Regions from separate parts of the Phycicoccus sp. Soil803 genome, predicted to be linked through region 3. Evidence: riboswitches for the same ligand, from Rfam matches in the RefSeq annotation. Region 3 holds a riboswitch; each other region holds the start of a gene.
What was found. A riboswitch is a leader RNA that binds a small molecule or an ion and turns the genes downstream of it on or off. The one in region 3 is predicted to bind S-adenosylmethionine.
Positions count from the first base shown of each region.

Region 1: linked by a shared signal. The riboswitch ahead of ASG95_RS22290 (putative leader peptide) and the one ahead of ASG95_RS13105 (bifunctional o-acetylhomoserine/o-acetylserine sulfhydrylase) in region 3 are both predicted to bind S-adenosylmethionine.
Region 2: linked by a shared signal. The riboswitch ahead of ASG95_RS08185 (aminotransferase class V-fold PLP-dependent enzyme) and the one ahead of ASG95_RS13105 (bifunctional o-acetylhomoserine/o-acetylserine sulfhydrylase) in region 3 are both predicted to bind S-adenosylmethionine.

Region 1 covers NZ_LMST01000001.1:513,009-518,516, forward strand. The annotation lists gene ASG95_RS02390 (response regulator) at 1-1,145, opposite strand, end outside; tRNA gene ASG95_RS02395 (tRNA-Phe) at 1,300-1,376, opposite strand; gene ASG95_RS02400 (NADP-dependent oxidoreductase) at 1,535-2,461, shown strand; SAM riboswitch class IV at 2,593-2,707, shown strand; gene ASG95_RS22290 (putative leader peptide) at 2,737-2,841, shown strand; gene ssuE (NADPH-dependent FMN reductase) at 2,974-3,549, shown strand; gene ASG95_RS02410 (ABC transporter substrate-binding protein) at 3,549-4,595, shown strand; gene ASG95_RS02415 (ABC transporter ATP-binding protein) at 4,592-5,437, shown strand; gene ASG95_RS02420 (ABC transporter permease) at 5,437-5,508, shown strand, end outside.
Region 2 covers NZ_LMST01000001.1:1,784,506-1,790,013, forward strand. The annotation lists gene ASG95_RS08180 (ribonuclease J) at 1-67, shown strand, start outside; gene ASG95_RS08185 (aminotransferase class V-fold PLP-dependent enzyme) at 192-1,595, opposite strand; SAM riboswitch class IV at 1,638-1,750, opposite strand; gene ASG95_RS08190 (DNA translocase FtsK) at 2,132-4,852, shown strand; gene ASG95_RS08195 (multidrug effflux MFS transporter) at 5,035-5,508, shown strand, end outside.
Region 3 covers NZ_LMST01000001.1:2,855,581-2,861,088, reverse strand. The annotation lists gene ASG95_RS13120 (nitroreductase family deazaflavin-dependent oxidoreductase) at 1-137, opposite strand, end outside; gene ASG95_RS13115 (hypothetical protein) at 250-543, shown strand; gene ASG95_RS13110 (hypothetical protein) at 543-1,790, shown strand; SAM riboswitch class IV at 1,839-1,954, shown strand; gene ASG95_RS13105 (bifunctional o-acetylhomoserine/o-acetylserine sulfhydrylase) at 2,109-3,428, shown strand; gene ASG95_RS13100 (hypothetical protein) at 3,503-4,810, opposite strand; gene ASG95_RS13095 (bifunctional 2-polyprenyl-6-hydroxyphenol methylase/3-demethylubiquinol 3-O-methyltransferase UbiG) at 4,815-5,474, opposite strand.

The DNA of each region.
Region 1 (5,508 bases), 2.3 Mb from region 3:
GCCCGGCCCTCGGCCACGACGGGCGCCGCCACGAGGCTCGTGCCCTCGGTCGTGAGCGAGGCGTGGGGGGAGCGCGAGCGGACCGCTTCGTGGGCCAGTCGTTGGGCCTCCACGAGGTCCTCGTCCGGGACCGGGCGCGTGTCCGCGAGGACCGGGACCAGGTTGTCGTCCGCGTCCACGACCCAGGCGGCCACCGACTGCCACCCGGTGTGGGTCGTCACCAGCCCGACGATCTGCGGGATCACCTCGGCGAGCGTGGTGGCCTCGTTGGCGGCGGTGGCCATCGCGGTCAACAGCGCCAGGGCCTGCTCGGCGTCCTTGGTGTCGGTGATGTCCTGCGACGTGCCGCCCATGCGGATGACCGCGCCGGTTTCGTCGGTGCCGACCTGGCCGCGGCCCCTGATCCACGCGATCGAGCCGTCTCCCCGGAAGATCCGGGCGTCGAACTCGAACTGGCCATCCCCCTCCAGAGCCCCTTGGACCGCGTTGGCTGCCACGTCGCGGTCATCAGGGTGCATCCGGTCGAGGAAACCCTGGTAGTTGGGCACAAAGCTCTCGTCGGGGGTGACGCCGTAGATCCGGTAGAGCTCGTCCGACCAGGTGACGACGTCGTTGACGACGTCCCACTCCCAGCTGCCGATCTTGGCGATCCGCTGGGCTTCGGCGAGCTGGGTCTCGCGGCGCTGGAGGGTGTCGATGAGGCGACGCTGGTGGCTGTACTCCGTCACCCGGTGCAGCCACCCGACGTGGTGGCCGTCGTCGTCGTTGATGGGGGTGTGGCTGACCAGGGCCCAGAACCGCTCGCCGTCCTTGCGCAGCAGGCTGCACTCGAGGTTGCTGCCGCTCTCGCGGCTGGTCTCCAGGTCCTTCAGGTGGTGCTCGAACTGTGCCTGGCCCTCCTCGTCGAGGGTCTCGAACACCGACAGCCCCGGCATCTCCTCGGGGGAGCGACCGAGCATCGCCGCCATGCGGGCGTTGGCCAGCACGGTGTGACCTTCGTCGTCGAAGACCCAGAGGCCGTCCGGCGACGCCTCGACGAGCCATCGGCTGAGGTCGCCGAGGCTGCTGACGTGGCGGAGGTCCCGGAGGTCTCCGATATCGGCGCCGGGGGACGCGCCGAGGTGGCCGAGCTGTGGATCCTGCACACAGCGAGTTTGCTGCATCTGCCTGTGGAAACCCACTCGAACACTCGATTCGCCCTACATGGGGCTCATCGCGCCAGCGCGTCCGGCGTCCGTTCGGGGCCGTGGGCACACAGAGAAGCCGCAGTGCCAGCGATGTGCTGACCTGCGGCTTCGGTGGTGGCCAGGGGCGGGGTCGAACCGCCGACCTTCCGATTTTCAGTCGGACGCTCGTACCAACTGAGCTACCTGGCCGTGTCGCACGTCCGTGGCGGCGGACATGCGATCGCGGCGGCCTCGTGCCGAAGCCCGGGTGACCGTCGCGACTGCAGGATCATAGCCGATCGCCCGGGCTAACTCACACCCGGGTGCATTCGCGGAATACCCGCGTGTGCAACGAAGTTGCGCTGGGCATGAAGGCAATCACCTACGCCGAGTACGGCGACCCCGACACCCTCCAGCTCACCGATGTGCCCGACCCCAAGGTCGGTCCGGGTGAGGTGCTGATCCGTGTCCGCAGCGCGAGCGTAAACCCCGTCGACTGGAAGGTGGCCAAGGGTTACCTCGACGGACTCCTGGTCGTGAGCTTCCCCGCGATCCCCGGCTGGGACGTCGCCGGAGTCGTCGAGGCCGTGGGTCTCGACACCCCCGAGTGGTCCGTCGGTGACGAGGTGATCGCCTACGCCCGCAAGGACTGGGTGCAGGGCGGCACGTTCGCCGAGCTCGTCACCGCACCGGTGCGCACCGTCGCCCGCAAGCCGAAGTCACTCGACTGGCACCAGGCCGCCGGGCTCCCGCTCGCCGGCCTCACGGCATACCAGCTGCTGGCGCGGTTGGGGCTCAGGGAAGGCGAGACCGTGCTGGTCCACGCCGCCGCAGGCGGTGTCGGCCTGTTCGCGGTCCAGATCGCCCGCGCGCTCGGTGCGCGCGTCATCGGCACCGCCTCCGAGGGCAACCACGAGTTCCTTCGTGGGCTCGGTGTCGAGCCCGTGTCGTATGCCGATGGGCTGGCCGAGCGGGTCCGTGAGCTGGCGCCCGACGGCGTGGACGTCGTGGCCGACTTCGTCGGCGGCGTGCTGGAGACCACCCAGGCGGTCCTCAAAGACGGTGGCCGACACGGGTCCATCGCCGACGGGACCGTGGCCGAGGCCGGTGGCATCTCCGCGTGGGTGCGGCCGAACGCCGAGGACCTGACCGCGCTGGGCGACCTCGCCGACGACGGCAAGCTGACCGTGCCCGTGGCGGAGGTGTTCCAGCTGGCCGATACGCCGAAGGCCTTCGAGCTGAGCCAGACCGGTCACGTGCGCGGCAAGATCGCCATCGAGGTCAGCACTGCCTGAGCTCGGCCGAGACTTCGAAAAGGGCGTCCACGCATGCGATTTCGTGCGTGGACGCCCTTCGTCGTCCCAGCATGCGAGAGCAATATCCTACTTATTTGATAGGTAATACCTGAGGGGCTACCTTCATCTCAGGTCACGAGTTCCAGCGCACAGCCCCGGCTTGCTGGACGGCAACCCTCCCACTCGCGGCGGGGTGCTCCGGGTGAGGACCTGGCGACAATCGCACGGTTGTCGCAAGCGCGCGGCTCTCGGGCCTCCACGAGGACGGAAAACCCATGAAGGACAACGGATCCAGGCAGCGAGCCGATCGCTCCTGCCACCGTGTCCTGCGCAGGCACGTCGACCTGCTCAGGGTCTCCAGCGCGCTCTGTCACCACTGACGCGTCTCCTCGACTCTCGGCGCCCGTCGTTGCATCCAGACGACGGCCTCTGACGAATCCTGCTCTCCCGCAACGGTTCTGCGCATCCCGCCGCAGGACCGGTGATGACCTATGCCCGAAAGGACCTGTCCCATGGCTGTCATAGCCACCATCTCCAGCAGTCCCAACCGAACGTCCAAGACCGACGCCGTCCTCACCGACATCGCCCGCCAGCTGCAGCGAGCGGGCCACGTCGTCGTCCCGGTCGTCCTGCGCGACCTCCCCGCCGAGCCGCTCCTGCGCGGCAACGCCCACGACCCCGACATCGCCCGCGCCGTCGCGGCCCTCGAGGCGGCCGACGCGGTCGTGGTCTCGACCCCGGTCTACAAGGCGGCCTATGGCGGTCTCCTCAAGACCTTCCTCGACCTCCTCCCGCAGTTCGCCCTGCGCGGCAAGGTGGTCCTGCCCGTGGCGACCGGTGGCACCCCGGCGCATGTGCTCGTCGTCGACTACGCCCTGCGCCCCGTGCTGGCGAGCCTGGCTCCGAGCAGCATCACCCCCGGCTGGTTCGTCCTCGCGGACCACGTCACCCTGGTGGAGGGCGGCGAGGTGCTCATCGACGAGGTGGCCCACCGTCCGCTTCGCGAGGTGACCGCCGTCTTCCTCGACACGGTGGCCGGCCGTTCGCTCGTCGCCGCAGGTGCCGAGCCGCGTGAGGCGGTGGCCTGATGCGCACCACATATCGTTCCTCCCTCCCGCACCGCCCGCTCGTGGCGTTGGCGTCCGGAGTCCTGCCGCTCACCCTCGTGGGGGCCTGCGCGCTGCCCTCGAGCGAGGCGAGCACCGAGAGCAAGGGCCCGGTGACCGTGCGATACCAGGGCTCGGCCAACGCGGTCGGGCTGCAGGAGCTCGCGGCCGACCTCGGCTACTTCCCGACCATCAGGCTCAAGTGGGTCGGCAACACCACCAGCGGTCCCCAGGACATCCAGTCGGCAGCGACCGGCCAGACCGACGTCGGCGGTGCCTTCTCCGGCGCGGTCGTCAAGCTCATCAAGGCCGGGGCGCCGGTCAAGGCCGTCGTGAACTACTACGGCGAGGACGCCAAGTCCTTCAACGGCTTCTACGTCAAGGAGGACAGCCCGATCCGCACCCCGCGGGACCTGATCGGCAAGAAGATCGCGGTCAACACCCTCGGCGCGCATGCCGAGGCAGTGATTGACACCTACCTGAAGAAGAACGGGCTGACGCCACAGGAGATCGACCGCGTCCAGCTCGTGCCGCTGCCGCCCAACGACACCGAGCTGGCCGTCCGGCGGGGGCAGGTCGACGTGGGCACGCTCTCCGGGGTCCTCCAGGACCACGCCATCGCCACGGGCGGGCTGCGCTCGCTCTTCAGCGACTACGCCCTCTTCGGCGCCTTCAACGGCGGGCAGTACGTGCTTCGTGACGACTTCATCGCGAAGCACCCTGCCGCCGCCAAGGAGTTCGTCACCGGGGTCGCGAAGGCGATCGAGTGGGAGCGCAGCACCCCTCGCGCGGAGGTCATCGCCCGGTTCACGAGCATCATCGAGAAGCGTGCACGCAACGAGAAGACCGACAACCTCAAGTACTGGAAGAGCGTAGGGATCCCCAGCAAGGGCGGCGTGATCAGCGACGAGGACTTCACCCGCTGGGAGCCGTGGCTGGTCGACAGCGGCATCCTCACCGCGGGTGAGCTGCAGCCGAGCAAGCTCTACACCAACGAGTTCAACGAGCTCGCCCAGGACGCGTCATGAGCGCGCACATCGAGCTCAGGGGGGTGAGCAAGGAGTTCGCGCTGCGGCCCACCCGCGACCAACCGCAGGCGCGCACCCTCGTGGCCCTCGAGGACGTCTCGCTGGAGGTGCCGCGCGGTGAGTTCCTGACCCTGGTCGGCCCGAGCGGCTCCGGGAAGACCACTCTCCTGGACCTCCTCGGAGGGCTCAGCCGGCCGTCCCGGGGGAGCGTCCTCGTCGACGGCGAGGAGGTGACCGGTCCCGGGCTGGACCGCGGGATCGTCTTCCAGCAGTACGCGCTCTTCCCCTGGCGCACGACCCTGGCCAATGTCACCTTCGGTCTCGAGCAGCAGGGGCTCGGCCGCGGCGAGCGGGTCGAGCGAGCCCGCGAGAACCTCGCGTTGGTCGGCCTCGAAGGCTTCGAGGACCGCTACCCGCACGAGCTCTCCGGGGGCATGAAGCAACGGGTGGCCATCGCCCGAAGCCTCGCCTACCGGCCCGGGATCCTGCTCATGGACGAGCCGTTCGCAGCCCTGGACGCCCAGACCCGCGAGCAGCTGCAGGACGAGCTCCTGCGGATCTGGCGGCCCACGGGCACCACGGTCGTCTTCATCACGCACGGCATCGAGGAAGCGGTCTACCTCGGGCAGCGGGTCGCAGTGCTGAGCTCGCGCCCCGGACGCCTGAAGGCGTTGGTCGACATCGACCTCGGGGACCGTGCGGCGACCACCGACCTGCGCTCCGACCCCCGCTTCGTCCACTACCGGCACGAGGTCTGGGAGCTCCTGCACGACGAGGTGCGGCGCGCGCAGGACGCCGGCCACCTCAAGATCCAGCCAGACGGCACAGAAAGGGCAGCGTGATGAGCACTGCGATCCTGGAAGCAGAAGCCCCGCAAGCGGTGACGGTCGCGCCGACCGCCCCCGCGCGGCAT
Region 2 (5,508 bases), 1.1 Mb from region 3:
CGGCGGCTGGGTCGGCGGCAAGATCCGGCGCCGCCCGATGATCATCCCGGTCGTCATCCAGGCCTAGCCCGCGAATCACCTTTATCGGGTCTAGGGACAAACGCCGGCTTCACCACGGAACGGTTCCGGGGTGAAGCCGACGTTTATCGGGTCACCCGATAAAGATGAGGTTAGGTATGCCGCGGGGGCGGCTACCAGGGGCGGGCGACGTCCAGGGCGCGCGGGTCGTTGACCGGCACCCAGCCCTGCGGTCCCTCGACGTACTCGGCCCGCGGGCCGTGCTCGGCGAGCTCGGCCACGGCGGCGAGCAGCCGGTCGACGTGCTCGGCCGTCGTGGCCAGGCCGACACTGGCGCGGACCGCGGTCGTGGACGCCGCGGCATACGGGTCGTCGAGCAGGGCGTCGACGCACAGGTGCGCGCAGAACTTGCCGTCCCGGACGCCGATCCCGTGCTCTGCGGACAGGGCGGCGGAGACCAGCGACGACTCGACGCCGTCGACGGTGAAGGTCGCGACGGCCACCCGCTCGTGGTCGGCCGCGAACAGCGAGTAGGTCTCGACGCCGTCGATGGCGGCCAGGCCGTCGAGCAGTCGCTTCCCGAGGGCGGCCTCGTGGGCCTCGATCGCCTCGGCGTGCGACCGCAGGCTGTGACAGGCCGCGGCGAGGGCGACCGCGCCGATGACATTGGGGCTGCCGGCCTCGTGGCGGGCCGCACCGTCCTGCCACACGACCCCACGGGTGGTCACCGCCTTGGTGGCCCCGCCGCCGGCCAGGTAGGGGGCGGCCGCGTCGAGCCAGTCGGCCCGGCCGGCCAGCACCCCGGCGCCGAAGGGCGCGTAGAGCTTGTGCCCCGACAGCACCAGGTAGTCCACGCCGAGGTCGTCGAGGTCGACCGGGCGGTGCGGGGCGTACTGCGCCGCGTCGAGGACGACCCGGGCACCACCGCGGCGCGCGATCGCCGCGAGCTCGCGGATCGGCCAGATCTCGCCGGTGACGTTGGAGGCACCAGCGAGGACGACCAGCTTGTGCCGGCCGGGGTGCTCACGCAGCGCCGTCCGCAGCAGGACCGCCGCGTCGCCGACACTCCCGGGCACCGGGAGGCGGTGGGTCCGCTTGGGCGCCCACGGCAGGAGGGCCGCGTGGTGCTCGGTTTCGAAGACGAAGACGTGGGTGTCGCGGGGCAGGCAGCGGGCCAGCAGGTTGAACGAGTCGGTGCTGTTGCGGGTGAAGACGACCTCGTCGCCCTCGCGCGCCCCGACGAAGGCGCGCACCTCGGCGCGGGCCTGCTCGTACCAGGAGGAGGTCACGCGGGAGGCCCAGCCGTTGCCGCGGTGCACCGAGGAGTAGGTGCGCAGCGCGCTGTCGACGGCTGCCTTGACGCTGACCAGGGCCGGGGTCGAGGCGGCGTGGTCGAAGTTGGCGTAGTCCACCGTGCCGTCGAGGGTCGGCACCGGCAGCGCCTCGGAGACGACGGCGGGCAGCGGCCCGACCTCGCCCCACGTGCGCGCGTCCGGCACGGGGCGCAGGTGCGTGCGGGCGTGGGCGAGGGGCGCGCTCCGGCGGAAGGCGGGGGGCGGGGTGCTCGCGATCGACATGAGGGGTGCTCCTGGTCCGGGTGGGACCCGAGAGTGCTCACGGGTCCGCGCTTGCCGGCTGCGGGTGCAGACGGCCCGGTCGTCACCCGGAGCACCCCACCGCGGAGGAGGGTTGCTGGTCAGCAAGCCGGGGCTTCGCGCTGACACTCATGACCTGGTGTCGAGGGTAGGGCGTCGACACGGGGACGAGCCACCCTGTGGGCGCAGGTTCCCGTCATCTGAGACATGGACCGCGCGGACTCGAGCGGTCGGCTCCGTGGCCTGGCGGGGGGTCGGCCTGGCCGGTCCCCGCGACCGGTTCCCCCTCGATGCGCGCCTGCGCCGACGACCATTGCTGGTCGTCGGCGCAGGCCCCGCCAGACGCACTGCTGAGCGTGTCACCTGCGGTCACCTCTTGGTAAGGGGAAAGCGGCCCGTGCGACCCAATCGCGACCAGATGTCGACCGTTCGGATGAGGGGCGGCCGGGGCAGATTGCCCGGCAGTGATACGCGTGTGACGCGTGTTTCCGGTGTGACCTTCGCGTAGCCTGCGGAGCATGGCGACACGTCCGTCCACCTCCGCACGATCAGCAGCAGGGTCGCGCTCGACCGGGAGCCGGGGCAGCGCAACACGCCCCGCCAACCGCAAGACCAGTGCACCCCGCAAGACCTCCGCCCGTGGCAAGACCAAGGGGGGCGGGCTGCCGCTGCCCCTGCGCGCGGTCCGGGGCACCTGGATGGGCATGGCGCACGTGGCCGGTGGCGCCGTGCGCCGGGTCGGCACCAGCGCCCGTGAGCTCGAGCCCGAGCATCGCCGTGACGGGCTCGGGTTCTTCCTCATCGGGCTGTCGATCCTCGTGGCCGCCCGTGAGTGGTGGGCCTTCGAGGGCGCGCTCGGTGACATCGTGCACGCCGTCGTCGCGGGCACCTTCGGGCGCGTCGCGTATGCCGTGCCGCTCGCCCTGCTCTTCCTGGGCATCCGCTTCCTGCGCGCGCCGCAGGAGGACTCGGCCAACTCCCGCATCGGGGTGGGCCTGGGTGCGCTCGCGTTCGCAGCCGCCGGCCTGGCCCACGTCGCCGCGGACATCCCGACCCCGCCCCAGGGCGCCGACGGCATGCGTGACGGTGGCGGCATCATCGGCTTCCTGGCCTCCAGCCCGCTGGAGGCGGCGGTGTCGGTCTACGGCACCGTGCCGATCCTGCTGATGCTGGGCTTCTTCGGCCTGCTGGTCATGACCGCGACCCCGGTCCACATGATCCCGACGCGCCTCACCGAGCTGCGCGACCACCTCCTGCACCGTGGCCACCTCGACGACGGAGCCTCCGCGCCCGAGGAGGTCGCCGAGGAGAAGCCGAAGCGTCGCCGCCGGGTGATCGACCCGGAGGGCCCGCTCGAGGGCGACGAGGCGTTCGAGCAGGCTGCCCTGGTGGCCCCCGATGGCCGACGGTTCCGTCCCGGTGAGAAGCGCCCGACCAGTCCCGGCGTCCTCGCCCCGGAGTCGACTCCGGCGAAGAGCCCCGTGATCGAGGTCAAGGCCGCCCTCGAGGCCCCGCCCACGACGCCGCTGCCGCAGCGCGTGGAGCAGCTGGCGCTCGCCGGCGACATCACCTACACGTTGCCCGACAACGCGATCCTCGAGCCCGGCTCGCCCCACAAGACCCGCAGCGCCGCCAACGACCGCGTCGTCGAGTCGCTCAGCCAGGTGCTCGAGCAGTTCGACATCGACGCCCAGGTCACCGGCTTCAGCCGCGGTCCGACGGTCACCCGCTACGAGGTCGAGCTCGGCCGCGGCACGAAGGTGGAGCGGGTCACCGCACTGTCCAAGAACATCGCGTATGCCGTCGCGTCGGCGGACGTGCGCATCCTCTCCCCGATCCCGGGCAAGTCGGCGATCGGCATCGAGATCCCCAACGCCGACCGCGAGAAGGTCAGCCTCGGCGACGTCCTGCGCAGCCAGGCGGCGCGGGGCAACGAGCACCCGATGGTCATGGGGGTCGGCAAGGACGTCGAGGGCGGCTACGTCATCGCCAACCTCGCCAAGATGCCCCACCTGCTCGTCGCAGGCGCCACCGGCGCGGGCAAGTCGAGCTTCGTGAACTCGATGATCACCTCGATCCTCATGCGGGCGACGCCCGACGAGGTGCGGATGGTCCTGGTCGACCCCAAGCGGGTGGAGCTCACCGCCTACGAGGGCATCCCCCACCTCATCACCCCGATCATCACGAACCCCAAGAAGGCCGCCGAGGCGCTGGCCTGGGTGGTCCGCGAGATGGACACCCGGTACGACGACCTCGCCCAGTTCGGGTTCAAGCACATCGACGACTTCAACAAGGCGGTCAAGGCCGGCAAGGTCAAGCCGCTGCCCGGGTCGGAGCGGACGATCCACCCGTACCCCTACCTGCTGGTCATCGTCGACGAGCTAGCCGACCTGATGATGGTCGCACCGCGGGACGTCGAGGAGTCGATCGTCCGCATCACCCAGCTCGCCCGCGCCGCCGGCATCCACCTCGTGCTCGCGACCCAGCGCCCGTCCGTGGACGTCGTCACCGGCCTGATCAAGGCCAACGTGCCGTCGCGGATGGCGTTCGCGACGTCCTCGCTCGCCGACAGCCGGGTCGTGCTCGACCAGCCCGGTGCGGAGAAGCTGATCGGCCAGGGTGACGCGCTGTTCCTGCCGATGGGTGCCTCCAAGACGATGCGCGTGCAGGGCGCCTGGGTCACCGAGTCGGAGATCCAGCAGGTGGTCAAGCACGTCACCGGCCAGCTCAAGCCCGACTACCGCGACGACGTCACCGTGGTCGCCGCCAAGAAGCAGGTGGACGACGACATCGGTGACGACCTCGAGCTGCTGCTGCAGGCCACCGAGCTCGTCGTGACCACGCAGTTCGGCTCGACCTCGATGCTCCAGCGCAAGCTGCGCGTCGGCTTCGCGAAGGCCGGGCGGCTCATGGACCTGCTCGAGTCGCGTGGCGTGGTGGGTCCCTCCGAGGGCTCCAAGGCGCGCGACGTGCTGGTCAAGCCCGACGACCTGCCGATGACGCTGGCGCTGATGCGCGGCGACGAGATCGCCGACCCCGAGCCGGTGTTCGACGTGGACGCGCTCTCCGGGACGCCGTCCACCACCCACGAGTCCGTCGACCGCACCGACGAGGTCCCCACCGGGTATGCCGCGGAGCCCGATCCGCGCTACGCGAACGACCCGGTGGCCCGGGCCTACGACGGGCTCGACGAGGTCGAGGAGTCCGTGGACGCCTGGGAGCTGACCGGCCGGGACTGAGCAGCCCGGGGTTGCGGCCTTCGCGGTGACCCTGCACACATTGCGAGACCTGGGGCACGGGATGGAATGCATCCCGTGCCCCAGGTCGTTGCGCAAGGGTGACTGCCGCCCCCGAGACGACCACTGCCCCTCTCTCTCCCACACCCACTGCGCCGACCGCACCGACTGCGCCCGCCGCGACCGTGGCGCCGACGGGGCGGTCCTACGTGCGGTTCGTCCTCGTCCTCGGTGCCCTGATCGCCATCGGGCCGCTCACCATCGACACCTACCTGCCGGCGCTGCCCTCCATCACCCGCGACCTGGCAGCCTCCGAGTCCGCCGTCCAGGGCACGCTCACGGGCATCCTGCTGGGCATGGGCCTGGGCCAGCTGCTCGTGGGTCCGCTCGCCGACGCGGTGGGCCGCCGTCGCCCGCTGATCGCCGGACTGGCGCTGCACATCGCGGCGTCGGTGTTCTGTGCGTTCGCGCCGTCCATCGAGCTGCTCACGGCCGGCCGCGCGATCCAGGGGCTCGGCAACGCGGCTGTCGCGGTCGTGTCGATGGCGATGGTCCGTGACCTCTTCGCCGGCTCCGCCGCGGCGACGATGCTCTCCCGCCTGATGCTCGTCATGGGTCTGGCGCCCGTGCTCGCACCGACCCTCGGTGGCTTCATCCTC
Region 3 (5,508 bases):
ACACCGAGCATCGTGAGCAGCACCACCGGGCGCCCCTGGATGTCGACGGCGCGGGTGGTGCCCGCCTGCTCGATCTTCTCGACCTGGGTGCGGACCCACTTCGTGGGGCTGGCTGCGTAGTCGCCGGAGATGGTCATGGGCCCATCACAACATGCGTCCCTGACGCCCGCGCGAGCACCCCTCGCCACAGGCTCGGTGGCCTGTGGACAACTCGACGGGCCGCGCTGGGCACCTGCCTACCCTCGGTGGATGACCAGCATCGAGGTGGACCCCGAGATCCTCGCCGACCTCGGCCGCTCCCTCACCGAGGTCGGCGCAGACCTGCAGTGGCAGGCGACCAGCGCCGCCGAGCAGGCGTGGGGGCTCGGTCCGGGCGACAGCGCCGGGGCCCTGGCGGCGGTGCTCGGGGACTTCGAGCACCAGCGCCAGGTGCTCGGCCGCGAGCTCGACGACCTGGCGGGTTGCGTCACCGACGCCGGACGGCTCTACGCCGAGGTGGAGCTCGAGGTCGGCGGGTGGCTCGACCCGGCAGCTGAGCAGTGATGGTCCTGCGGGCGCTGGACGGCGACCCCGCGACCGTGCGGGCGCTGGCCGACCGACTCCAGGGTCAGAGTGAGCTGCTCCTCACCCGCGCCGAGATCCTGCGCGGGCTGGCCGGTCCCGACGTGAGCTGGGACAGTCCGGCGGGGGAGGCCTTCGCCACGCGCTCGCACGCCGCCGCCGCCCTGCTGGTCTCGGTGGGTCGCCGGCACGGCGTGTCCGCAGCGGCCCTGCGTCCGCTGGCTGCCGCCCTCGAGCACGCCCAGCAGGTGGTCGGTGCGGCCGTGGCCGAGCACACCATCGCCCATCCGCGGGCGGTGGCCCTCGGCACCGCCCGCGTCGAGGCCGAGCAGTCCGCCGACCCCGCGCAGCGCGCGACCGCCGGGGCGCTGCACTGCCGGGAGGTCGCCGAGCTCGAGCGGGCGCAGGACGCCGAGCGCCGGCACGCCGAGGCCTGGCGCCAGTTCGACGAGGCCGACCGCCGCTGTGCCGCGGTGCTCCGCCAGCTCGTCGAGGACGGGCTCGCCGACTCACGCGTCTACGACGCCCTGACCGGGCTGAGCCGAGCCGCCGGCGGGGTCGAGGGCATGGCGGGGTCGATCGCGCTGGTGCCCACGCCGGCCACCAAAGCCGTCGGGGTGGTTGCCGGGGCCGCCGGGGCGACGAGGGCGCTCACCGACACGGCGGTGAAGGTGGCCTACGGCGACGGCGACTGGACGTCGATCGGCCTGTCGGCGACGGCGATGGCCACCGGTCGGGCGTCGGCGGTGCTCAAGCGGGGTGCGCTCGCGACCAACCCCGCGGCCCGGGCGGCGGCCACCCGCACCGAGCGCCGCCTGCTGCGTCACACCACCAGTGAGCGGCTGAGGCTCGCGGCGGTCGCAGAGCTCCGCCAGGTGGGCCGCACCGGAGGCAAGCGCCCGCTGCGCCCGTTCCGGCCGACCCGCACCCTCTCCACGGCGAGCTCGCCCACCGCGGCCGCCCACTGGCTCGCCGAGCAGGTGGCAGGACGCGCCCAGCACGCGGTGCGGGTCCGGTGGCTCGACGACCTCGCGCTCGCGACCCGCGACCCCGCGCGCTCGCGCACCATGCTGCTGGGTGGGTGGAGCGCTGAGGCGGCGTCGGGAGGCGTGGGCGGGGCGGAAGCGCTGCGCGACCATCTCCAGGGCGAGGAGGAGGACGAGGCGAAGCGGCTCCGTGAGGAGCGCTCCGGCGTTCCGGGTGCGTCGGATCCACATCGTCCGCGATGAGAGATGGGTATGCCGGGCGCTCACCGCCGCGGCGTACGCTCCCGAGTAGGTCATGAGTGTCAGCGACAAGCCCCGGCTCGCTGGCCGGCAACCCTCCTCCGCGGTGGGGTGCCCCGGGTGAAGACCTGGCGGACGGCACCGGTTGCCGGCCGCAAGCGCGGGAGACCCACCACGTGTCCCGCACCGTCTCCGGCGGTGTCGCCGGTGCACCCTCAGCGGAGGTGGCACCAGCAGCTCGGTCAGCCAGTCTCGATCGGGACCCACCGGCATACGGGCCCCGACGTCGCAGCGCGGCACACGAGAGTGAAGGAACTTCAGATGAGCTCCACCAACTGGTCGTTCGAGACCCGCCAGGTCCACGTCGGACAGGAGCCGGACGCCGCCACGGGCGCCCGCGCCCTGCCGATCTACCAGACCACGTCGTACGTCTTCAAGGACACCGAGCACGCGGCGAACCTGTTCGCGCTCAAGGAGTTCGGCAACATCTACACCCGCATCATGAACCCCACGCAGGACGCGGTCGAACAGCGCGTCGCCTCGCTCGAGGGTGGTGTCGGCGCGCTCCTGGTCGCCTCGGGCCAGGCCGCCGAGACGCTCGCGATCCTCAACATCGCGGAGGCCGGCGACCACGTCGTCGCGAGCCCCAGCCTCTACGGCGGCACCTTCAACCTGCTGAAGCACACACTGCCGAAGTTCGGGATCGCGGTGACCTTCGTCGAGGACCCCAACGACATCGCCTCGTGGAAGGCGGCGGTCCAGCCCAACACCAAGCTGTTCTTCGGCGAGACCATCTCCAACCCCAAGTCGGAGGTCCTGGACATCGAGGCCGTGGCGGCCGCGGCCCACGAGGCCGGCGTCCCCCTCGTCGTGGACAACACGATCGCCACGCCGTTCCTCATCCGGCCGCTGGAGTGGGGTGCCGACATCGTCCTGCACTCCGCCACCAAGTACCTCGGCGGGCACGGCACCTCGATCGCCGGGGTGATCGTCGACGGCGGCACCTTCGACTTCGGCGCCGACCCGGAGAAGTTCCCCAACTACAACACGCCGGAGGAGAGCTACCACGGGCTGGTCTTCGCGCGGGACCTCGGCGTCGGCAGCCCGTTGGGCGCCAACCTGGCCTTCATCCTCAAGGCCCGGGTGCAGCTGCTGCGCGACCTCGGTCCGGCGATCTCGCCGTTCAACGCCTTCCTCATCGCCCAGGGCATCGAGACGTTGAGCCTGCGCCTCGAGCGGCACCTCGAGAACACCCACAAGGTGGCGGCCTTCCTCCAGGGACACGAGCAGGTGGAGCAGGTCGTCTGGGCCTCGCTGCCCGACCACGAGTCCTATGCCAAGGCGCAGAAGTACACGCCGCGTGGCGCCGGTGCCGTGCTCGCGTTCGAGATCGCCGGCGGGGTCGAGGCGGGTCGCCGGTTCGTCGAGTCGCTCGTCCTGCACAGCCACGTCGCCAACATCGGTGACGTGCGGTCGCTCGCGATCCACCCGGCGTCGACCACCCACTCGCAGGGTCCGGACGGCGACCGGCTCAAGGCCGGCGTCACGCCCGGGCTGGTGCGCCTGGCCGTCGGGATCGAGCACATCGACGACATCATCGCCGACCTCGAGCAGGGCTTCATCGCCGCCAAGGGCGCCTGAGGTCGGCGACTCAGCCGCTGCCATGACGGTGCCCGCCACCCCGAGGGGTGGCGGGCACGGTCGTGGCTCGGTCGTCAGCTGCCGGTGGTGGCGGGTTTGCGGCCACCGGCCAGGTCGGCGTAGGCCGACCGGTCCCAGGTGTGCCGGAAGTTGGGGTCGGGGTGCCGCCACCCGGCGCCATAGAGCCGCTCGAGGTAGACGAGCGGGTTGCGGGGCAACGGGCAGGTGACGCCCATCAGGGGAGCGCTCGAGGCCGGGAACATCATGTCCCTGGTGAGCGCCCCGCGGGCGCCCGGGTACCAGGACACGACGTCGCCCTCGAAGAGCCCGACGAAGACGTCGACGTGCTTCGCGCCCGGCTTGCGCACGTGGCGGTGCGCCGAGAAGTTGCCGGTCACGGTGAACCCGAGCGGCCGCAGGTGCTGCTCGACCAGGGCGAGGCCCTCGGCCAGGGTGCTGGCCTCGTGGGGGTCGAAGGCGATGATGATGTCGAGGTCGTCGTCGTGGGGGATCAGCGCGCCGTCGCGGACGACGGAGAGCGCCGCCCCGAACCCGAAGCAGACGTGCGGGGTGAGGCTGGCCAGCGCGTCGGTGATCTCGACGGCCGACCCGATGTAGCGGACCTTCTCCTGCTCGGTCCAGAACCGGAAGCACCGCTGCGGGCCATGCACGGTCCACTCCATCGCCCGGTCGGCGAGGAGGGCGTGCGTGACCACGGTGCGGAAGGCCGAGCGCTGCTGGTCGGGCACGTCGGTGAGGGCGTCGAGGGCCTTGCGGGCCTCCTCGTAGAAGCCGCCGAACGTGTCGCCGAGGATCGGCAGCAGGGCGCTGAGCTCGGGCGACGCGCCGTTGCTGGCGGGCGCGGCGAGGGTCTGGCGCAGCTGGTCCACCCGGGCGAGGTGGTCGTAGACGACGACCCACCCGTCCGGTCCCTCGACGAGCACCCGGACCCCCCGGAGCCGCCGTGCGGTGGACCCGGAGACGTTGCGCAGGCGCACCCGCCGCAGGTCGACCGGCTTCTTGAAGGACAGCTCCACCCACCCCGGGCTGTCGGCGCCGGTGTGCAGGGCGGTGCCGGACGGGTGCTCGACGTCGAGCAGTCGCACCGAGTTGAAGGCGTCGCCGAAGTTCTTGTGCCAGCTGCTCGTGGTCACCTTGGCGTCCCGTCGCCCGACCGAGCCCTTGGTGGTGTCGACGCCCAGCGACTGCAGGTGCAGGAACTGCTCGTGGGCACCCTCGACCCGCAGCCGACGGATGCCGTCATGGGCGAGCTGCAGGTCGAGCAGCCCGTCCGGGCCGATGACGTCGAGGTCCGGGAACAGGGCGCGGCCCGCCCGGATGATGTCCTCCAGGTCGGCCAGGGGCTGGGCACCGGCGGTCATCGGCTCAGACCCGGGTGAAGAGCTCGCGGGCGCAGTACGCGTCGTCCTGGCGGTACTTGGCGAAGCCGAACCCCTCGGTGGCGTAGGTGACCTCGAAGCCGTTGCTCAGCGCGCGGGCCTGGAAGGTCGCCGGGGCGACGAACCGGCGGTAGTGCGCACCGGTCACCTTGGCTCCGGTCTGGTCGCGCACCGTGCGGTACTCGACGGCCAGCAGGTCGCCGGGCGAGGTGAGCCCGGCGGCCAGGGTGAGGAAGTCCTGCTCCTCGCGGTCGGTGATGGCGTGCACGAAGAACCGGGCGTAGATCGTCAGGGGCCCGGAGGCGGCGCCGAGCCGCTCGGGCAGCGCGGGGTCGTCGATCGACGAGACCAGGAAGCTGGCCTGCACGCCGTGCGCCTTGGCCGTCGCGCTGGCGGCGGCGACCGCCGACTCCGAGCCGTCGACACCGGTCACGTCGTGACCGTAGGACGCGAAGAAGATGGAGTCCCGGCCGTTGCCGCAGCCGAGCTCGATGACGCGGGTTGGGCCCTTGAGCTCGCCAGCGACGAAGGCCGCGAACTGGGAGGGGAGCGGACGCTGCGTCGCGGCGCTGGAAGCGTAGTAGTCGTTCCAGTACCCGCTGCGGTCGCCGGTGGCGGCCTCGGGCGTCAGGTCAGGGGAAGTCACAGCAGGAAACCTCGTCTTGGGGTGCGGAGAGATG